Regions from separate parts of the Priestia sp. J2 genome, predicted to be linked through region 2. Evidence: riboswitches for the same ligand, from Rfam matches in the RefSeq annotation. Region 2 holds a riboswitch; the other holds the start of a gene.

Region 1 (8,704 bases), 2.2 Mb from region 2:
GTTCGAAAATGATGCTGCTTTCGCACGCAATTGGGGCTTCTTCTTATCAGCAGCTTAATACATATTTATTTGGTGATGTACTTGGAAAAGCGGTAAACGGTGTAATGATCGTCATTTTATTTGGAGTAACTTCAGTCATGCTAGCGAGTACGGGGGCAATAGGAAAAGAACAGTTCGGGCTGTGGCCTCCTGTTGGGATGATTTGTACAATTGTTTTAACTTATATATTTATCGCAAGAGGAATTAACGGTATTTTAATGGTTAATTCTCTTGTTGTGCCGATGATGCTTTCATTTGCTTTTATCATCTTTGTGCCAAATGTCAGCTATTTCTCACTGATTCAAACGAAGCCAGACTTAACGCTCGTCACACAGTGGAAGTGGGCGGTTAGTCCCTTTTTATATATTTCCCTAAATCTAGCTTTGGCTCAGGCCGTTTTAGTTCCATTAGGAAGCTCCGTGAAAGATAAGAGCGTGATCAAAAAAGGGGCCGTAATAGGAGGATGTGTACTTACGTTTATGCTTGTTTCTACTCATCTTGCCCTTTCCAATTTGCCTTATTCATTTCAACTTGATATTCCTATGAGTGCCGTTGTTAAAAATATCTCAGCGTGGGTGAATGTTTTATTTACGGTAGTTGTGTTAGGTGAGATTTTTACTACATTGATTGGAAATGTATTTGGAATCGCTAAACAGCTTCAATCATTTCTTCCCCTGAATGACAAACAAGCTTTTGCGTTTATTATCTTGGCATGCTTTATTATCGGGCAATTTGGATATGCTCAGCTTCTTGAGTTTTTGTATCCGATATTTGGCTATATTGGACTAGCTTTTGTATGGATGCTATGTATTAAAAAAGAAAAAATAAGCTAAAAGCTGGATTTTGAAGAGCAGATGTGAAAAAACGAAGTTAAATGATGTGACAAGTCGATTTTACTTTGCTATAATGTAAAACAAATAAGACTCTAGCAGTCGAATATATTATCCTTCGGGGTCGGGTGTAAGTCCCAACCGGCGGTGATAAAGCATATGCTTTTAAGCCCGTGACCCGTTTTCATACGATGTATGTTAGCGGTGGATCTAGTTAAAATCTAGAGCCGACAGTAAAAGTCTGGATGGGAGAAGGATCAGGAAGCACAGTTGTTTTTTTGTGTTGTATTAATAAGGGACAGGTTTGCCTTTTTTAAAGCTACCCTTGTTTTTGTACACAAATTATAACTGTTTATTTCGTATACAATTAGCGGAATTTTGCATAGATAAAACTGATTCAGCTCAGCCGACCCCTTGGACATTTGTTCAAGGGGCTTTTTTATTTTCAGTGGTTGGGGGAAAGATAAATATTAAAAAAAAGCAGCTGCTATTTCAAAAAGGCATAAGAAGTTGGAATAGCGCCAAAGCAGGTGAAGAAAATGTTCACAGGTATTATTGAAGAAATTGGAAAAATAAAACGGATTCAAAAGGCTACAGAAGCAATTGTTCTTACGATTGATGCGAAGACCGTGTTAGAAGATGTGAACTTAGGGGACAGCATTTCAGTTAACGGCGTTTGTTTAACCGTAACGGCTTACTCTCAAAATGAATTTACGGTCGACGTCATGCCGGAGACGATTAAAGCAAGTACCCTGCAGCTTCTAACCGTTGGATCACGTGTTAACTTAGAACGGGCGATGGCTGCAAATGGCCGCTTTGGAGGGCATTTCGTCAGCGGACACGTTGATGGAATTGGAACCATTGTAAGCAAAACACGTAAAGGAAATGCCTTTTATTATGAAATTCAAGTGGATCCTGAACTTCGTGAATTTATGATGTTAAAAGGATCTGTTTCTGTAGACGGAACAAGTCTTACTATTTTTGATGTCAGCAACCAATCATTTACTATTTCTCTTATTCCTCATACGGTACTTCACACAGTCGTGGGAGACAAACAGCGAGGAGACAAGGTGAATATTGAATGTGATATGTTAGCTAAATATATGCATCAGATGATGGCTAACAAGTCAACTCCTGGCGCCTCGAATCGGTCAGGTAATATGAAGGATTTATTGCAGCAGCATGGTTTTACAAATTAACAGTGAGGTGAAAGAGATGTTTCATAAAGTAGAAGAAGCCATTGAAGAGTTAAAAAAGGGAAAAGTGGTTATTGTATGCGACGATGAAGATCGAGAAAATGAAGGAGATTTTATTGCATTAGCCGAAAAAACGACGCCTGAGGTTATTAACTTTATGGCTACTCATGGAAGAGGATTAATTTGTACACCTGTTAATGAAGAAATTGCGCATAAATTGAATCTTCACCCGATGGTAGTGAACAATACGGATGTACATGGAACAGCATTTACAGTAAGTATTGATCATATTTCAAGTACAACAGGTATCAGTGCGTACGAACGTTCTGCTACCGTTATGGCTCTTGTAAATGAAGCAACGGTAGCAAGTGATTTTCAACGACCAGGACACATTTTTCCGTTGATTGCAAAAGACGGGGGCGTTCTGCAGCGTGCGGGTCATACAGAGGCCGCTGTTGATTTAGCCGTGTTAGCAGGAGGAAAGCCTGCGGGTGTTATTTGTGAAATCATGAATGAAGATGGAACAATGGCACGCGTACCGGATTTAACAAAGATTTCAGAGCAATTTGATTTAAAAATGATTACAATAAAAGATTTGATTGCCTACCGCCGCAAACATGACCAGCTGATTAGCCGTGAAGTAGAAGTAAGCTTACCTACGGCATTTGGTGATTTTAAGGCTGTAGGATATACAAATAAACTTGATAATAAAGAACATGTGGCTCTTATCAAGGGTGATATCGATCATAATAGCCCCGTTCTCGTGCGGGTTCACTCCGAGTGCTTGACTGGAGATGTGTTTGGCTCTGAGCGCTGTGACTGCGGTCCTCAGCTTCACGCAGCTCTTACGCAAATTGAAGAAGAAGGACGCGGCATTCTGCTGTATATGCGTCAAGAGGGCAGAGGTATTGGCTTATTAAATAAGCTAAGAGCATATAAGCTGCAGGAAGAAGGATACGATACCGTAGAAGCGAATGAAAAACTCGGGTTTGCTGCGGATTTACGAGAGTATGGAATCGGTGCTCAAATCTTAAAGGACCTTGGAGTCAAACAAATGAAGCTTTTAACGAACAATCCTCGCAAAATTACTGGGCTAAAAGGCTACGACCTTGAAGTGGTAGAGAGAGTGCCTCTTCAAATGCCGGCAGTGGATGCCAATAAAAAATACTTAGATACCAAAGCTAAAAAACTAGGTCATTTATTACATTTATAAGTTTACACTTTTTTTCGTTATAACAAATGAAGCTAATTCATGAAAAGAAATGTAAATAACTATATTACTACTAGCAGGAGGAACAAGAGATGAATCATTTATATGAAGGAAATTTAGTTGGCACAGGATTAAAAATCGGAATCGTGGTAGGGCGTTTTAATGAATTTATTACAGGGCGTTTACTTAGTGGAGCAGAAGATGCGCTTAAACGTCACGGCGTAGCTGATGAAGATGTAGATGTGGCTTGGGTACCGGGCGCTTATGAAATTCCATTAATCGCTAAAAAATTAGCTGAATCTAAAAAATATGACGCGGTTATTACACTAGGAACGGTTATTCGAGGAGCTACTCCACACTTTGATTTTGTATGTAATGAAGTAGCAAAAGGCGTTGCATCTCAAAGCTTACAAACAGGCGTACCAATTATCTTTGGTGTATTAACAACTGAAACAATTGAGCAAGCAATTGAACGTGCAGGAACAAAAGCAGGAAACAAAGGATGGGAAGCTGCAGCATCAGCTATCGAAATGGCTAACCTTTCAAAAATGATTGAAGGATAATAGAGGACGTTCCAATTTTTGTAAGTTAAAGAGTTAAAAGAGGCTGAAACAAAAGTATGGTAGTTGAAAGAAGATCCGAACGATGAATCGTTCGGATTTTTTCATGGTTAGGGTTACATTACAACGTAGGTTTCCTGTATGTAGGCTTCTAACTGTTGAGTGGAGAGCAGGGCGAAGGCTCCTGTAGGGAAAGCGAAGCCTTGCAGGGAAATCACCTGCAGTGCAGCAAGCCATCCATACTATCTCATGTATCCGATTTGTTCGCCTTTAGATTGGATTGATGTAGTATGTCTCAATCTCTTTTGAATAGAAGCTAGCTATGTATAATTTGGCTAAAACGTCTTACTCTAAGTAATAATTAGGTCGTAAAAGGGAGACGTCTATGCCTCATTATACTGCTTTTTTTGCATTGATTATTATCAGCACAGCCGTTTTGCTTACAGTATTCATACGTAAAAAAGATAAAAAGCTAGTCGTTTTGCTTTTTTTTATCATTGGAATGGCTTATGTACTAGAGTATGTTGTATTTGTGTTGTTTGAAAGTTACGAGTACGATCCTGATTTTATGACCAATGAATATTTTGATAATTTGTTTGGGTCCTTAACTTCTCAAACGTTTGCTTTTCCAATCATGGCTATGGTGGTAGCTGCTTATCAATTAAAATTTCGCTATATTTTAATCATTTCGGCTATGTTTATGGGGATTGAAGAATTATTTTTACACTGGGATATTTATACACATCACTGGTGGAAAACAATTTATACAGGCGTTTTAATGACTATAGGCTTTAGTATTTCAAAGATTTGGTATGTATGGCTAACAGAACGGTATATGACATTTGTACATTACGCTACATTTTTTCTGGGAATGCTCGCCATTACTTCTACTATTATGTTTCTGCTGTTAGCATATTTTCATAACAATTGGTTTTATACAGGATGGTTTGCGTCGGCTACTCATGATTCCGTAAATGCAACGATAATTTACGTTTGTATTGTTACGATTCTCCTCGTTTGGAGTGTAGCTAAAGAATTTTTTGTGGGAGCTGGAATGATTATAGCAGGGCTGCGTATAGTAGATATTTTACTAATTCACTATGGGATTTTACTGGTATCTATTACCACTTCACTTGTTCTTTTTACGCTTTTACAAGCAGGTATATTCATTCTGAGCGTTATGCTTCAACATTTTATTATGAAAAATTGTTATGGGACGAGTAAAAAAGACGTTGCGTTTCCAGCGAAGAACTACTAAGATAATACGTAACTCAAATAGTTTAGTTCAATAATATTTGAAACAAAGAAAAATGAATTGACGGTTATGCGTATTATTTGTAAGATAGGAAAGCAAATAATAGAAAGCCGAAACAGGGGAGTGAAGGATTCGTGAAAGAGTCCTTTTTTGTAGAAAAGGTACTTAATAATAATGTATTAATTGCTAAACACCTTACCTATGATGAAGTTGTGCTAATTGGGAAAGGAATAGGGTTCAACAAGAAAAAAGGCGATGAAATCGATGCAAAAGCTGTGGAAAAAATGTTTTTGCTAAAGAGTGAAGAAGAGCAAGAACAGTACAAGCAGCTTTTAGCTCAGGTGGATGAAGATGTAATTGAAATGATGAATGATATTGTAACGCATATTCAAAAACGCGTTAATATCCCTTTGAATGAGCATATACACATTTCATTGACAGATCATATCGCCTTTGCGATAAAACGTTTTCAGCAGGGGATGGGTCTTAAAAATCCATTTTTACTTGAAACAAAAGCCTTATATCCAGAGGAATATACGATCGCATCTGAAGTGGTAGAGATCATTAGTCGTAAAATAGGCGTGCAGCTTCCGGTAGGAGAGATTGGTTTTATCGCGCTTCATATCCATAGTGCGCTGACTGAAAAAAACCTGTTAGAAGTGAATCAAGACTCGCAGCTTATTCAAACGATTATTAATGTGATTGAAGAATCGCTTCATCTGCAGGTAGACAAAGAATCTGTACACTATATGAGATTGATTCGTCATTTGCATTTTGCCATTGATCGAGTAAAAACAGGAGAAAAAATAGAAGAGCCAAAAAAAATTGCTTTGCTATTGAAAGAAGAATATCCTCTGTGTTACAATGTGTCTTGGAAAGTGATAAAAGTAATGCAGCAAGCGTTACATTTACCTGTGTATGAAGCAGAAGCAGTTTACTTAACGATGCATTTGCAGCGACTTATAACAAAAACGGATTTATAAAATCATTTCAATACGTGTTACTGATACGATCAGGCATGAGTGAGAAATGAAGCGATGTGTAATTGGATGAGTGTATCCATTTGTCGTTTCTTTTTCCTCATGCTTTTTTTTGTTATAAGAAAGCGCAATCATTGAAGACTTCGCCTCATAACACCGGGAAATGTAATGAGTTTTCTAGTTAAAGAAAGCGTTTTATGAAAGCGCGTTAATGATTCACGTATCAAATAAATAGCTTGTTGCACACTAAATATATAAAAGGAGGTAAGCGCCATGTTTAAAAAACTTTTTGGAGTATTACAAAAAGTCGGAAAAGCGCTTATGCTACCGGTTGCGATTTTACCGGCAGCAGGGATTTTACTTGGAGTAGGGACAGCGCTTCAAAACCCTACATTGTTGGATGCAGTACCAGCACTTGGTGCAGACTGGGTTCAATTAGTTTCAAATGTTTTGTCGCAGGCGGGTCAAATCGTATTTGACAACTTATCGCTATTGTTTGCCGTTGGTGTTGCCGTTGGTTTAGCCGGTGGTGACGGTGTAGCAGGTATTGCTGCAATCGTAGGTTACTTAATTATGAACAAAACGATGAGCACAATCTTAGTTGCTACAGGACAACTAGATCCTGACAAAATGGGTGCCAATCCAGCTTACACTAGCATCTTAGGAATTCCTACGTTAGCTACGGGTGTATTCGGGGGTATCATAGTAGGTATCTTAGCTTCATCCATGTATAATCGTTATTTCAATATTGAATTACCATCTTACTTAGGTTTCTTTGCAGGAAAACGATTTGTACCAATTATTACTGGGGTATTTTCAATTCTTTTAGGTGTTATTATGATTTTCATTTGGCCGCCAATTCAAAGCGGATTAAATGCTTTCTCTACTAACATGATTGATGCAAACCCAACTTTATCAGCGTTTGTATTTGGATTAATTGAACGTTCATTAATTCCATTTGGACTTCATCACATCTTCTACTCTCCGTTCTGGTTTGAGTTTGGTGATTATGTCAATAAAGCAGGTCAACATATTCACGGTGACCAAAAGATTTTCTTTGCTCAATTAGCAGATGGCGTGCCTTTAACAGCAGGAACATTCCAAGTTGGTAAATTCCCGTTCATGATGTTCGGATTGCCAGCAGCCGCTCTTGCGATTTATCACGAAGCGCGTCCTGAAAACAAAAAATATGTAGCTGGTATCATGGGTTCAGCTGCTTTAACATCTTTCTTAACGGGTATTACAGAGCCGCTTGAGTTCTCATTCTTATTCGTAGCACCAGTATTATTTGCAATTCACGCAGTATTTGCTGGTTTGTCGTTTATGGTTATGCAATTATTAAATGTTAAAATCGGTATGACATTCTCAGGTGGGGTTATCGATTACGTTCTATTTGGAGTTATGCAAAACCGCACAGCATGGTGGCTAGTTATTCCAGTAGGTTTAGTTCTAGCAGTTATCTACTACTTCGGTTTCCGCTTTGCAATCCGTAAATTTAACTTAAAAACACCGGGTCGTGAAGATAAAGAAGAAGGAGAAGAAGATGTAAAAGTAGAAGCAGCAGAGCTTCCGACAAATATTTTGGCTGCACTTGGCGGTAAAGAAAACATTACACATTTAGATGCTTGTATTACGCGTCTACGTGTTTCAGTAGATGATGTGGGTAACGTTGATAAAAACCGTTTGAAAAAACTTGGAGCAGCTGGTGTTCTTGAAGTTGGTAACAATATTCAAGCTATTTTCGGTCCGAAATCTGACACGTTAAAAGGTCAAATTCAAGACATTATGAATGGCAAAACGCCGGTTGTCACAAAAGAAGAGACAAAAACAATTGAAAAACCTGTTGCAACATCTGAAGTAGGAAGCGATAATGGTAATGATATTGTTTCACCGATTGAGGGAGAATTGGTACCTTTATCGGAAGTACCAGATCAGGTATTTTCACAAAAATTAATGGGTGACGGTTTTGCGATTATTCCGAAAACAGGCACAGTAGTTGCACCAGTGGACGGAAAAATAGTAAACTTATTCCCGACGAAACATGCTTTAGGTATTGAATCAACGACTGGACGTGAAATTTTAATTCACGTTGGTATTGATACAGTTAATTTAAAAGGCGAAGGTTTTGAAGCTTTAGTTGCCCAAGGCGATGAAGTGAAAAAAGGACAGCCTCTATTGAAAATTGATTTAGACTTTGTAAAAGAAAATGCGCCATCGACGATTACGCCGATCATTTTCACGAATTTACAAGCTGATGAAAAAATTGATATCTTAAAGCAGGGCCAAGTTTCTCAACAAGAAGCAAATATTATTAACATTTCAAAGTAAAAAGGAGATTGATTTAACATGGCACAAAAAACATTTACAGTAACAGCAGACTCAGGAATTCACGCACGTCCAGCAACAACTTTAGTACAAGCAGCAAGCAAATTTGATTCTGACATCAACTTAGAATTCAACGGTAAAACTGTAAACTTAAAATCAATCATGGGCGTTATGTCTTTAGGTATTCAAAAAGGCGCTACAATCACTATCTCTGCAGAAGGTTCTGACGAAGCAGATGCACTTGCTGCTCTTGAAGATACAATGAGCAAAGAAGGATTAGGCGAATAATGACAAAGGAAATTCAAGGCA
Region 2 (8,704 bases):
GGACAGGATTTAAAATTTGATAGCGTCGTTCCCATGCACGCAAAGTTCCCGGCTGGATCCCGACCATATTTGAGATGGCTTTAATATTATACTTCCCTTCGTGAGCCATACGTAACCTCCAACTACTCTTCGTGAACTGTTTCTATTAATTGAATTATAGGATAAGTTATCCTGTGTGTAAAATTTGTATATGCTATGTAAAGAGTTTGTTCAAGGCTATTCTTTCCTTTTTAAAGTGATATAATGCGTTTGTGCTCTAGCTTGTAAACGGAGAGGCAGGGAGGTTGTACCATATCCATTACTAACAAAAAGAGGAATCTGTCTTTTCTCTTTCAGCCCTCCTAATTCATACATACCAAAATTAAATAAGCGTATCTGTCCTCCGTGTGTATGTCCGCTCAAAATTAAATCTACTTTTGATTCTTCATCTACATAATAGATAACATCAGGATTGTGGCTTAGAAGAATGGTAAGCTGGTCAGGTTCAATGGAAGAAACAGCTCGCTTTAGATCCATCTCACCTTCGGATAAATCATCTACTCCCGCAAAATTGCATGTAGTACCATGTTTAGAAACTGCCGAGACATGCTCGTTTTTAAGGGTAATAACTCCCTCATCCTTAAGCATCTGCTTCAATTGCACTTGACTTACTTCGTAATCATTATTTCCCCATACAAAATAGACCGGTCCAAGCGTTTTAAGCTTTTGAATATTTTGACGAGCACGCAATAAAGGTACTCCTCCTTCTAGTAAGTCACCGCCTATGATCACAAAATCTACTTCACCAGGTATTTTTTCCAACAGCTTCGACGAAACTGTTCGCTTATGTACATCCGATATAAAAAACAGGCGTAAAGGCTGCTGATTTCCGGGAAATGTTGATAAATGAATCGTTCTTTCTTCTACATATGTACGATGGGCTTCCGAAAACATAAAAATCAGCAGGCCTATGCCTAACGCTAAAATAATTAAAGAAATAACCATATATTCTCCTTCTTTTCATTTTATACACGGTGTGTTTCTGTTAAAGAAGAAAGGGCATAAATTGTCGCAATTGTTAACAAACCTACTACTTGATAAAGCGCAACTGTGCTTAACGATAAAACTCCTATCACACATAGACATGAAACAAGATATTCATGCCATTTTACCTTATAGCCTTTTAGAAACAACCGACTTTGCAGAAACACTTTACGAACTGCCGCCGACAGACAAAAAAGAGCCGTGAAAAATAAAATTATAATACCAAACACATCTAACGGATGTAAAATCATTTGAATAAGTAAATAGGTTAACGAAGCTTTTGAGCCTACAGCCGTTAAACTGCTGATATAATAACTGCATAACCACGCAGCCAGCAAGTTAAACCAATCTCTCACAAAAAAACCCCCTTCACTAAACTTCTATGTAAAAAGAGGCTTTTTCATGCGATTCTATTTATTTTCATGATATAAATTAATTCCATAAGTGGACTGCATCCAGCGGAACGTTTCTTTTCGGTTCTCCCATGTTTCAGGCGTCGCCCATAGCTCTTTGCTTCTTTTAATAATCTCACAGCGCAAGTCTTGAAAAGTCTTTTCCGCTTTCTCGCTTTTTTTCTGCAGCTGTACAGTATAAAAATAAAGGGAGACGGTGAGCAATAGAAACATCAAATGCCCTATGTTACCTAACAAAAATGAGAAAAATTCGCTAAACGTCGTAAAAAAACCGCTTTGAAATATGAAAAAAAAGTAGCTAATAACAGCCGTTACGCTGGCTAAAAACAAAAGCTTCCATCTTTTCTCTTTAGCTTTCAGCTTATTAACCGTCTCTTTTCTTTTGATAACGCTCGCTAATATATATTGAAGTGTTTCATCGCTTTCAAAGTCTATCAACTTGTTTTCCAACATTCCACCCCCTCGTATGCTAGTACAACATATGAGTGAATATAAAAGATTATGTGGATAACACTGAAAATAATGGCTGTTTCCTTAACCTTTACTGCATGAGTTCTTCTGACTGTACAGATTTCCCTTTTGACTTTCGTATCTGCAGGCCTAATAAAAAATCAATGAGAAAATGAGTAAAAATCGTGACATACAAATTTTCAGTCCACCAAAACAGCAACCCTATTAAAAAGCTTAAAACCACAACCGAAATAAATAGAAACCACTTTTTTAAATATCGAATGTGAACGAGTGCAAATACGATACTCGCCCAAAAAAGGCCAAACTGAACTTGTATAACCCCTCGAAATAATATTTCTTCTGAACAGGCAACGATTAGGCAAATAAGGGCTAGATGAGGAATGGAACGATTAGCAAATAAACGTTCATTAATCCCTCCGTCATCATATAAATGCTCGGGTACACACTTCATTAGAAGCATATCTCCTCCTACTACCAAGAGAGCTGTACCTCCCCCGTACAATAAAATAGACGCCCAATCCAGCTCAAAAAACTGTAAAAAGGAATGCCACGAATCAAATGTGAAAAAACCGATGCCTAAAGCAATAAAGCAGATGAGCAGCTGCGTTACATATAAATTTTTAACCAGCTCTGCATCCGTCATGGATGAAATAAGCTCTTGCTGTGACTTTGCCATTATATCTCTCCTTGACGAAGCAAACGAGCTAATTCTAATTCCCAGCCTTGAAATGTCCATTGCTCTTGCTCACCATTTGTTTTTTTATAGGCTTCTAAATCCAATCCGCAGCAATCGCAACAATTCTGAAGCTCTGATTTTCCGAGCTCATTGAAATAGCCAAGCAGCACCTGACGACGGCATTCTTTTGCCTCAATAAACTCCTTCATCGCACGGTACTTGTCATGTTTGTTTCGAAGACGTTTATTTACAGCTGCAACAATCGTTTCATGCAGCGATTCAGGGATTTTCCTAGGTTCAACATGTTCATTTTCCACTACATTTTCTCTGTACAAATAATAACGAATAAATCGCCAATGTGTTTCTTGAATACCCACTGTATAAAGAAAATGAGACTCTACTTGTTTTAAAGGAATGGCCTGATCATGATTTCGTAAATACGACAGGCAGTATAAGATGATATCTGAAGAAGGAAGCTCAATTTCAAGTAAAGAATGAGCAAAATCATCGTCTCCTTCAGCATAAAGCAAAATCGCAATACTGTTTTGCTGATCGCGTCCACTTCTTCCAATTTCCTGTACGTATGCTTCTAGCTGCGTAGGTGTATGAAAATGAATAACAAAGCGAACATTCGATTTATTAACCCCCATTCCAAATGCACTTGTGCAGCAAATGATATCAAGCTGGTTTTCTAAAAATTGCTGTTGAACAAGCATTCTTTCATTCGGTTCCATTCCCCCATGGTAATACTGCACTCGCTGTATCCCATTTTCCTTTAGAAGCTGTGTTAATGCTTCTGTCCAAGATCGGCTGGAACAATAGATAATTCCTGGACTTTGCAGTTCACTAACGTACATCAGCAACTTCTCTTTTTTCTCTTCAATACTTGCAACAAAATCAACTTTCATCGCAATATTACTTCGATTCATGGAATAGATGTGCTCGTTGACAGCAGGCAGCGATAAGTAGCGCTTAATATCTTCCACTACTTCCCTAGTCGCAGTTCCTGTTAGTGCCAGACATAGCGGACTGCCAAGTTCCTTCCATATATCTCCTAACTGAAGATAATCCAAACGGAAATCATGTCCCCACTGAGAAATACAGTGCGCCTCGTCCACAACGAAAAGGCCTACCTTTGCCTGTTTTAATGCTTCTACCACAACAGCGTTTTGCAAAATTTCAGGAGATGCATAAATAAAACGATAAAAAGCTAAATCTTTTAGCGCCCGTCTTTTTTCTTCTTGTTGTAGGAAACTATTTAAGGCAATAACTCTCTTTTCTCCACTTGCCTTTAGTTGTTGAACTTGATCTTCCATCAGTGAAATTAAAGGAGATACAATCAGCACCGGTCGGTTCAACACATAAGCGGGGAGCTGATAGCACAATGATTTCCCTGTTCCTGTAGGAAGAACCGCTAACACATTATGACCTGTTAAAATATCTTGAATAATCTCTTTTTGTCCTAGTCGAAATTGGCTATAGCCAAATTGTTTCTGTAGAAGTTGTTCTATCTTCACATCAAACACCACTTTTTTTAGTATCAGGTAAAATGTTTTGCTAATACGAGACGAATCTGAAAATAGGTAACGTCGTCTTTTACTTCTTCCTTTATCGCCTTTAATTTATTTGTACGCAAACTTTCAAAAGCCGAGATAATTTCTTCCTGCTGCTTAGGCGATACGTATGCATCGATTGAAAAAGATGGAACAAACAGAGCTAATTCTGCAATATGATCTTCAATTGTACTTTCTTTTAAACGCCTTATATAAGCAATTTCTTCAAGCGTCTTTCCTTTTTGAAGCCAGCTATACGTTTTTAACGTCGAGCTTGTCAAAGGCAATTCTAAATATAGATCATGCAAAAAAGAAGAAAGTACATGAAAGCTTTCATTATTTTGACTCACTTTTTCAATGATATGATGAATAACCCCTAAAAGTTGAATATGCACATAATGCTCATCGAGTTCATATTGATATGCTAACTGATTTTTTGTAAAGCCTACTCTTTCGTATCCAGTCAGTTGCAAAACAAAAAGAGACGCATCCCGTTCCGTACAATCTTTCAAGCACGTTCGGAGCTCTTTGAATAGCTCGGCGGCTAACTCTTGACGCGTTTGCTTTTGAGACATAATATACGTTTTGACCCATTGAATGACCTCAGGATTTTTGGAAATGGGTAAAAACCCTTTTTGAAAATACTGTAGGTTGGATAAGGTCTGAATGAACAAAGTGATTCTTGCTAAAAATAATTGAGTACTGCTTGCGAATTTCCATCCGTCTAAAGCTGGATGAAAGGGCCGAGCCGTCAGTTCATCTTCAAGGCGTGTTCGTCCCTTATCTGTCATCACATACTTTTGATTTTCAGTTTCTTCGATATACTGCTGTTCTTTTAAATATGCAACGCAGGTTTCAAAAGACCGTTTATCTAAGTAAAGAAATGACTGAAAAAGAAAAGAGATTCCAAAAATTTTTCCGTCTTGAATTGTTTGCGCTGACTTTTTACCTGTTAATAAATGATAAATACCATAGGCGGTTCGCTCACCTTTTAACTGTTTTATACAAAATAAAATGCTAACTTGAATATAATTCAAAGGTGTCAACTTCCTTTCTCATTCATTGTACCAAAAGTGACCAATAGCATGTGAGATAAAGGCTTTTTAGCTCTTTCCTTTATGTATCAAAACGTTTGGATAAGTGAAGAAACCTTGATTTGATAAGCATTCTCAGTGACTTTTCTATTGAAAAGTTTTATAAATCATTTTACAATGAATAAGGAGAAATTTCACTCTTGATTCGCGAAGAGATTATATAATAAGAAATTTTCGAACACTTTACAGGAGGTCTTGTTATGCCAAAATATACAATTGTTGATAAAGATACTTGCATCGCATGCGGCGCTTGCGGAGCAGCAGCACCAGACATTTATGATTATGATGATGAAGGTATTGCATTCGTAACATTAGATGATAACCAAGGTGTAGTAGAAATTCCAGAAGATCTAGAAGATGATATGATGGATGCAATGGAAGGCTGCCCTACGGATTCAATTCGCGTAGCGGATGAAAAATTCGAAGGCGATGCTAATAAATTCGAATAAGTATTGAACAAACCTGTAGTATAGTACATGCTGCAGGTTTTTTTATATATAAAAATCGCTCTCCCCGGGAGAGCGATTGAATTAAACAGCAACGCGGCGCGTGATCCATTGCTTCATTTTTGAAAACAATAAGACAAAAATAACCCCTGTTGCTGCTCCTTTTATTAAGTTAAACGGCAAAATACCTGCAACGATATATTGACGCGCTTGTTCACTAGACATTTCTGGCGATTGTAAGAAGATTGTATACGCCGGTAAAAAGACATAATAATTTAAGACAGCCATGAGTACCGTCATTACAACCGTACCCGTAACCAAACCTATCGTTACGCCTTTGGCTGTTTTAAATCGACGGAACATATATGATACAGGAAGAACGAACAGTAAACCAGCTACAAAGTTCGCCACTTGACCAACCGGAACCCCTGTAGCACTTCCTTGAATTAAATAATTCAATAAATTTTTTATTCCTTCTACTATAACAGCAGCCATAGGTCCAAATACAAGTGCTGCTACGAGTGCAGGAATTTCGCTAAAATCAATTGTTAAAAACGGAGGTAATCCAGGAATCGGAAAATTAATCATCATTAAAATGTAAGCAATACTGCTTAACATTCCTAGTATAACCAGCTTTTGAGTTTTCTTACTTTGTTGCATCTTGCCTCTCTCCTTCTTTGTGATCCACTCTTCAAAGAAGAAAGGTTCAACTTCATATCCCCACGCAAAAACCTCCCAACAAATGATTCGTTGAGAGGAGACATGGCAGGCATATTTAATAAACGTTCATCACATTAGGTTTTGAACGCTGAACCTCCACCTTCTCCCATCCAGACTGTACTGTCGGCTTTGGAATTTCACCAAATCTGCTCGTATGTATTACATATAAGCTCGCGGGCTCAAAACAATTTGTTTTTTTACCGCCGGTCGGGAATTTCACCCTGCCCCGAAGATAGACCAATATTTAATTATGAATTTATTATATGTTATCTCGAATTAAAAGTAAATAAAGAAGTTTTTTAATTCCTATTAAATTGATGTCTTTTATAAACTTCATTACTGTTTTATATGTAAAATAAGGAAATAAGTGCATAACCAACAGCATTATGACATATTTATAGTTTCAATTTTACGTTTACAATTGTGTATTTGATAACTAATTGTAAAGTTTAAAAAATATAATTGACAGAATTTTTTTAACATGGTAAATTATCAAATATTTGATGATAGTAAAATCCAAGGGAGATGTTCACGTCATGTATAACGTATTAGTAGCTGATTCAATTAGCAATGAAGGTCTTGCTCCACTACTTGAAGCTCCTCATGTGAATCTTACGCGAAAAAAAGTTGAAGAAGTTGAGAATGATTTGCATACGTACGATGCGCTTTTAGTACGGAGTGCTACGACGGTTACAGAGGATTTGCTGGCAAAAATGCCGAATTTAAAAATTGTTGCTCGCGCTGGAGTAGGTGTCGATAATATTGATATTGAAGCCTCAACCAAACGAGGGGTTGTCGTTATTAACGCGCCGAACGGAAATACCATTTCAACGGCGGAACATACATTTGCTATGATGGCTAGCTTGTTTCGGCATATCCCCCAAGGAAATGCTTCAGTCAAAGCGCGCGAATGGAACCGCTCAGCATTTGTTGGAACAGAGCTTAATCGCAAACACCTGGGCATTATCGGATTTGGACGAATTGGCTCAGAGCTTGCTAAACGCGCAAAAGCCTTCAATATGAGCGTTCACGTTTACGATCCTTTTTTAACCTCTTCCCGAGCTGAAAAGCTAGGCGTAGAACTATTATCCCTGGATGAATTACTAGCAGCAGCGGATGTAATTACCGTACACACTCCGCTTACGAAAGAAACCAAGGGATTGCTCAATCATGAAACATTAGCCAAAACAAAGAAGGGTGTATTTTTATTAAACTGCGCACGCGGCGGGATCATTGATGAAAAAGCCTTAGTTCATTATTTAGAAATTGGCCATGTTCAAGGTGCAGCTATTGACGTATTTGAAGTTGAACCGCCGATTGATAACCCTTTGTTACATTTTGATCAAGTTATTACAACTCCCCATTTAGGAGCTTCTACAAAAGAAGCCCAGCTTAACGTTGCTGAAGACGTGGCACATGACGTTCTGCGTTTTCTAGAAGGTAATCCTGTAAGTTCATCCATTAATTTACCAACGCTTTCTAAAGAAGTTTTTGAAAAAATTCAGCCGTTTACGAGCCTTACTAAACAAATGGGAGCTATTTTATCTCAATGCATGCGAGAACCCGTTCAGCATATCTCGATCTCCTACGGAGGTACAGTGACGGATTTAGAAACCACTTATATTACACGGAGCTTGTTATCAGGCTTTTTAACCCATCGTATTGACTCACCTGTTAACGAAGTCAATGCTTCTATGATTGCCAAAGAACGAGGAATTACATTTGGTGAAAAAACATCGGAAGATACGCAAGGATATTCTAATATAATTGACGTTACAGTAACAGGCGAACAGCGTACATTTACCATTACGGGCACTTATATAGCAGGATATGGACCTCGAATTGTTAATATTGATTCGTTTGATATTGACTTTTATCCAGAAGGACATCTTCTTTATATCCGTCACAGTGATCAGCCCGGAGTTATTGGAAATGTAGGGAAAGTACTTGGAGATTTACGTATTAACATTGCTACCATGCAAGTGGGACGTAAGCAAAAAGGCGGCGAAGCCATTATGATGCTCACGTTTGATAAACTTTTAGATGATTCTGTCATCACTTCATTAAAACAAACAAGCGAAATCGTGACCATACAGCGCATTGAGTTGTGACATTGAAAAAAGAGCCTTAACGGCTCTTTTTTTATGGACTTATTTTTAACACTTGTCCTGCATTTAAAGCGGTGTTCTCTAAATGATTCCACTTTCTTAGCTGCTCCACATCGACTTCATATTTGGCCGCAAGTTCAGATAATGTATCTCCTTGATGGATAAGAATACAGTTATCAGAAGCCTGATGTAACTGCTGA

The links. Region 2 has a riboswitch for FMN ahead of LJY09_RS21565 (ECF transporter S component). Riboswitches for the same ligand answer to the same signal wherever they lie in the genome.
Region 1: linked by a shared signal. The riboswitch ahead of ribE (riboflavin synthase) and the one ahead of LJY09_RS21565 (ECF transporter S component) in region 2 are both predicted to bind FMN.

The regions. Positions count from the first base shown of each region.
Region 1 is NZ_CP086208.1:1,252,679-1,261,382, forward strand. It holds gene LJY09_RS06370 (YkvI family membrane protein) at 1-872, shown strand, start outside; FMN riboswitch at 980-1,130, shown strand; gene ribE (riboflavin synthase) at 1,409-2,068, shown strand; gene LJY09_RS06380 (bifunctional 3,4-dihydroxy-2-butanone-4-phosphate synthase/GTP cyclohydrolase II) at 2,085-3,278, shown strand; gene ribE (6,7-dimethyl-8-ribityllumazine synthase) at 3,368-3,838, shown strand; gene LJY09_RS06390 (hypothetical protein) at 4,221-5,093, shown strand; gene glcT (glucose PTS transporter transcription antiterminator GlcT) at 5,225-6,073, shown strand; gene ptsG (glucose-specific PTS transporter subunit IIBC) at 6,344-8,398, shown strand; gene LJY09_RS06405 (phosphocarrier protein HPr) at 8,417-8,683, shown strand; gene ptsP (phosphoenolpyruvate--protein phosphotransferase) at 8,683-8,704, shown strand, end outside.
Region 2 is NZ_CP086208.1:4,164,886-4,173,589, forward strand. It holds gene LJY09_RS21525 (MerR family transcriptional regulator) at 1-109, opposite strand, end outside; gene LJY09_RS21530 (metallophosphoesterase) at 217-984, opposite strand; gene LJY09_RS21535 (hypothetical protein) at 1,005-1,379, opposite strand; gene LJY09_RS21540 (DUF2663 family protein) at 1,434-1,889, opposite strand; gene LJY09_RS21545 (CPBP family intramembrane glutamic endopeptidase) at 1,978-2,583, opposite strand; gene LJY09_RS21550 (RecQ family ATP-dependent DNA helicase) at 2,583-4,100, opposite strand; gene LJY09_RS21555 (YpbB family protein) at 4,124-5,173, opposite strand; gene LJY09_RS21560 (ferredoxin) at 5,431-5,679, shown strand; gene LJY09_RS21565 (ECF transporter S component) at 5,761-6,336, opposite strand; FMN riboswitch at 6,491-6,634, opposite strand; gene serA (phosphoglycerate dehydrogenase) at 6,933-8,507, shown strand; gene LJY09_RS21575 (peptidoglycan DD-metalloendopeptidase family protein) at 8,539-8,704, opposite strand, start outside.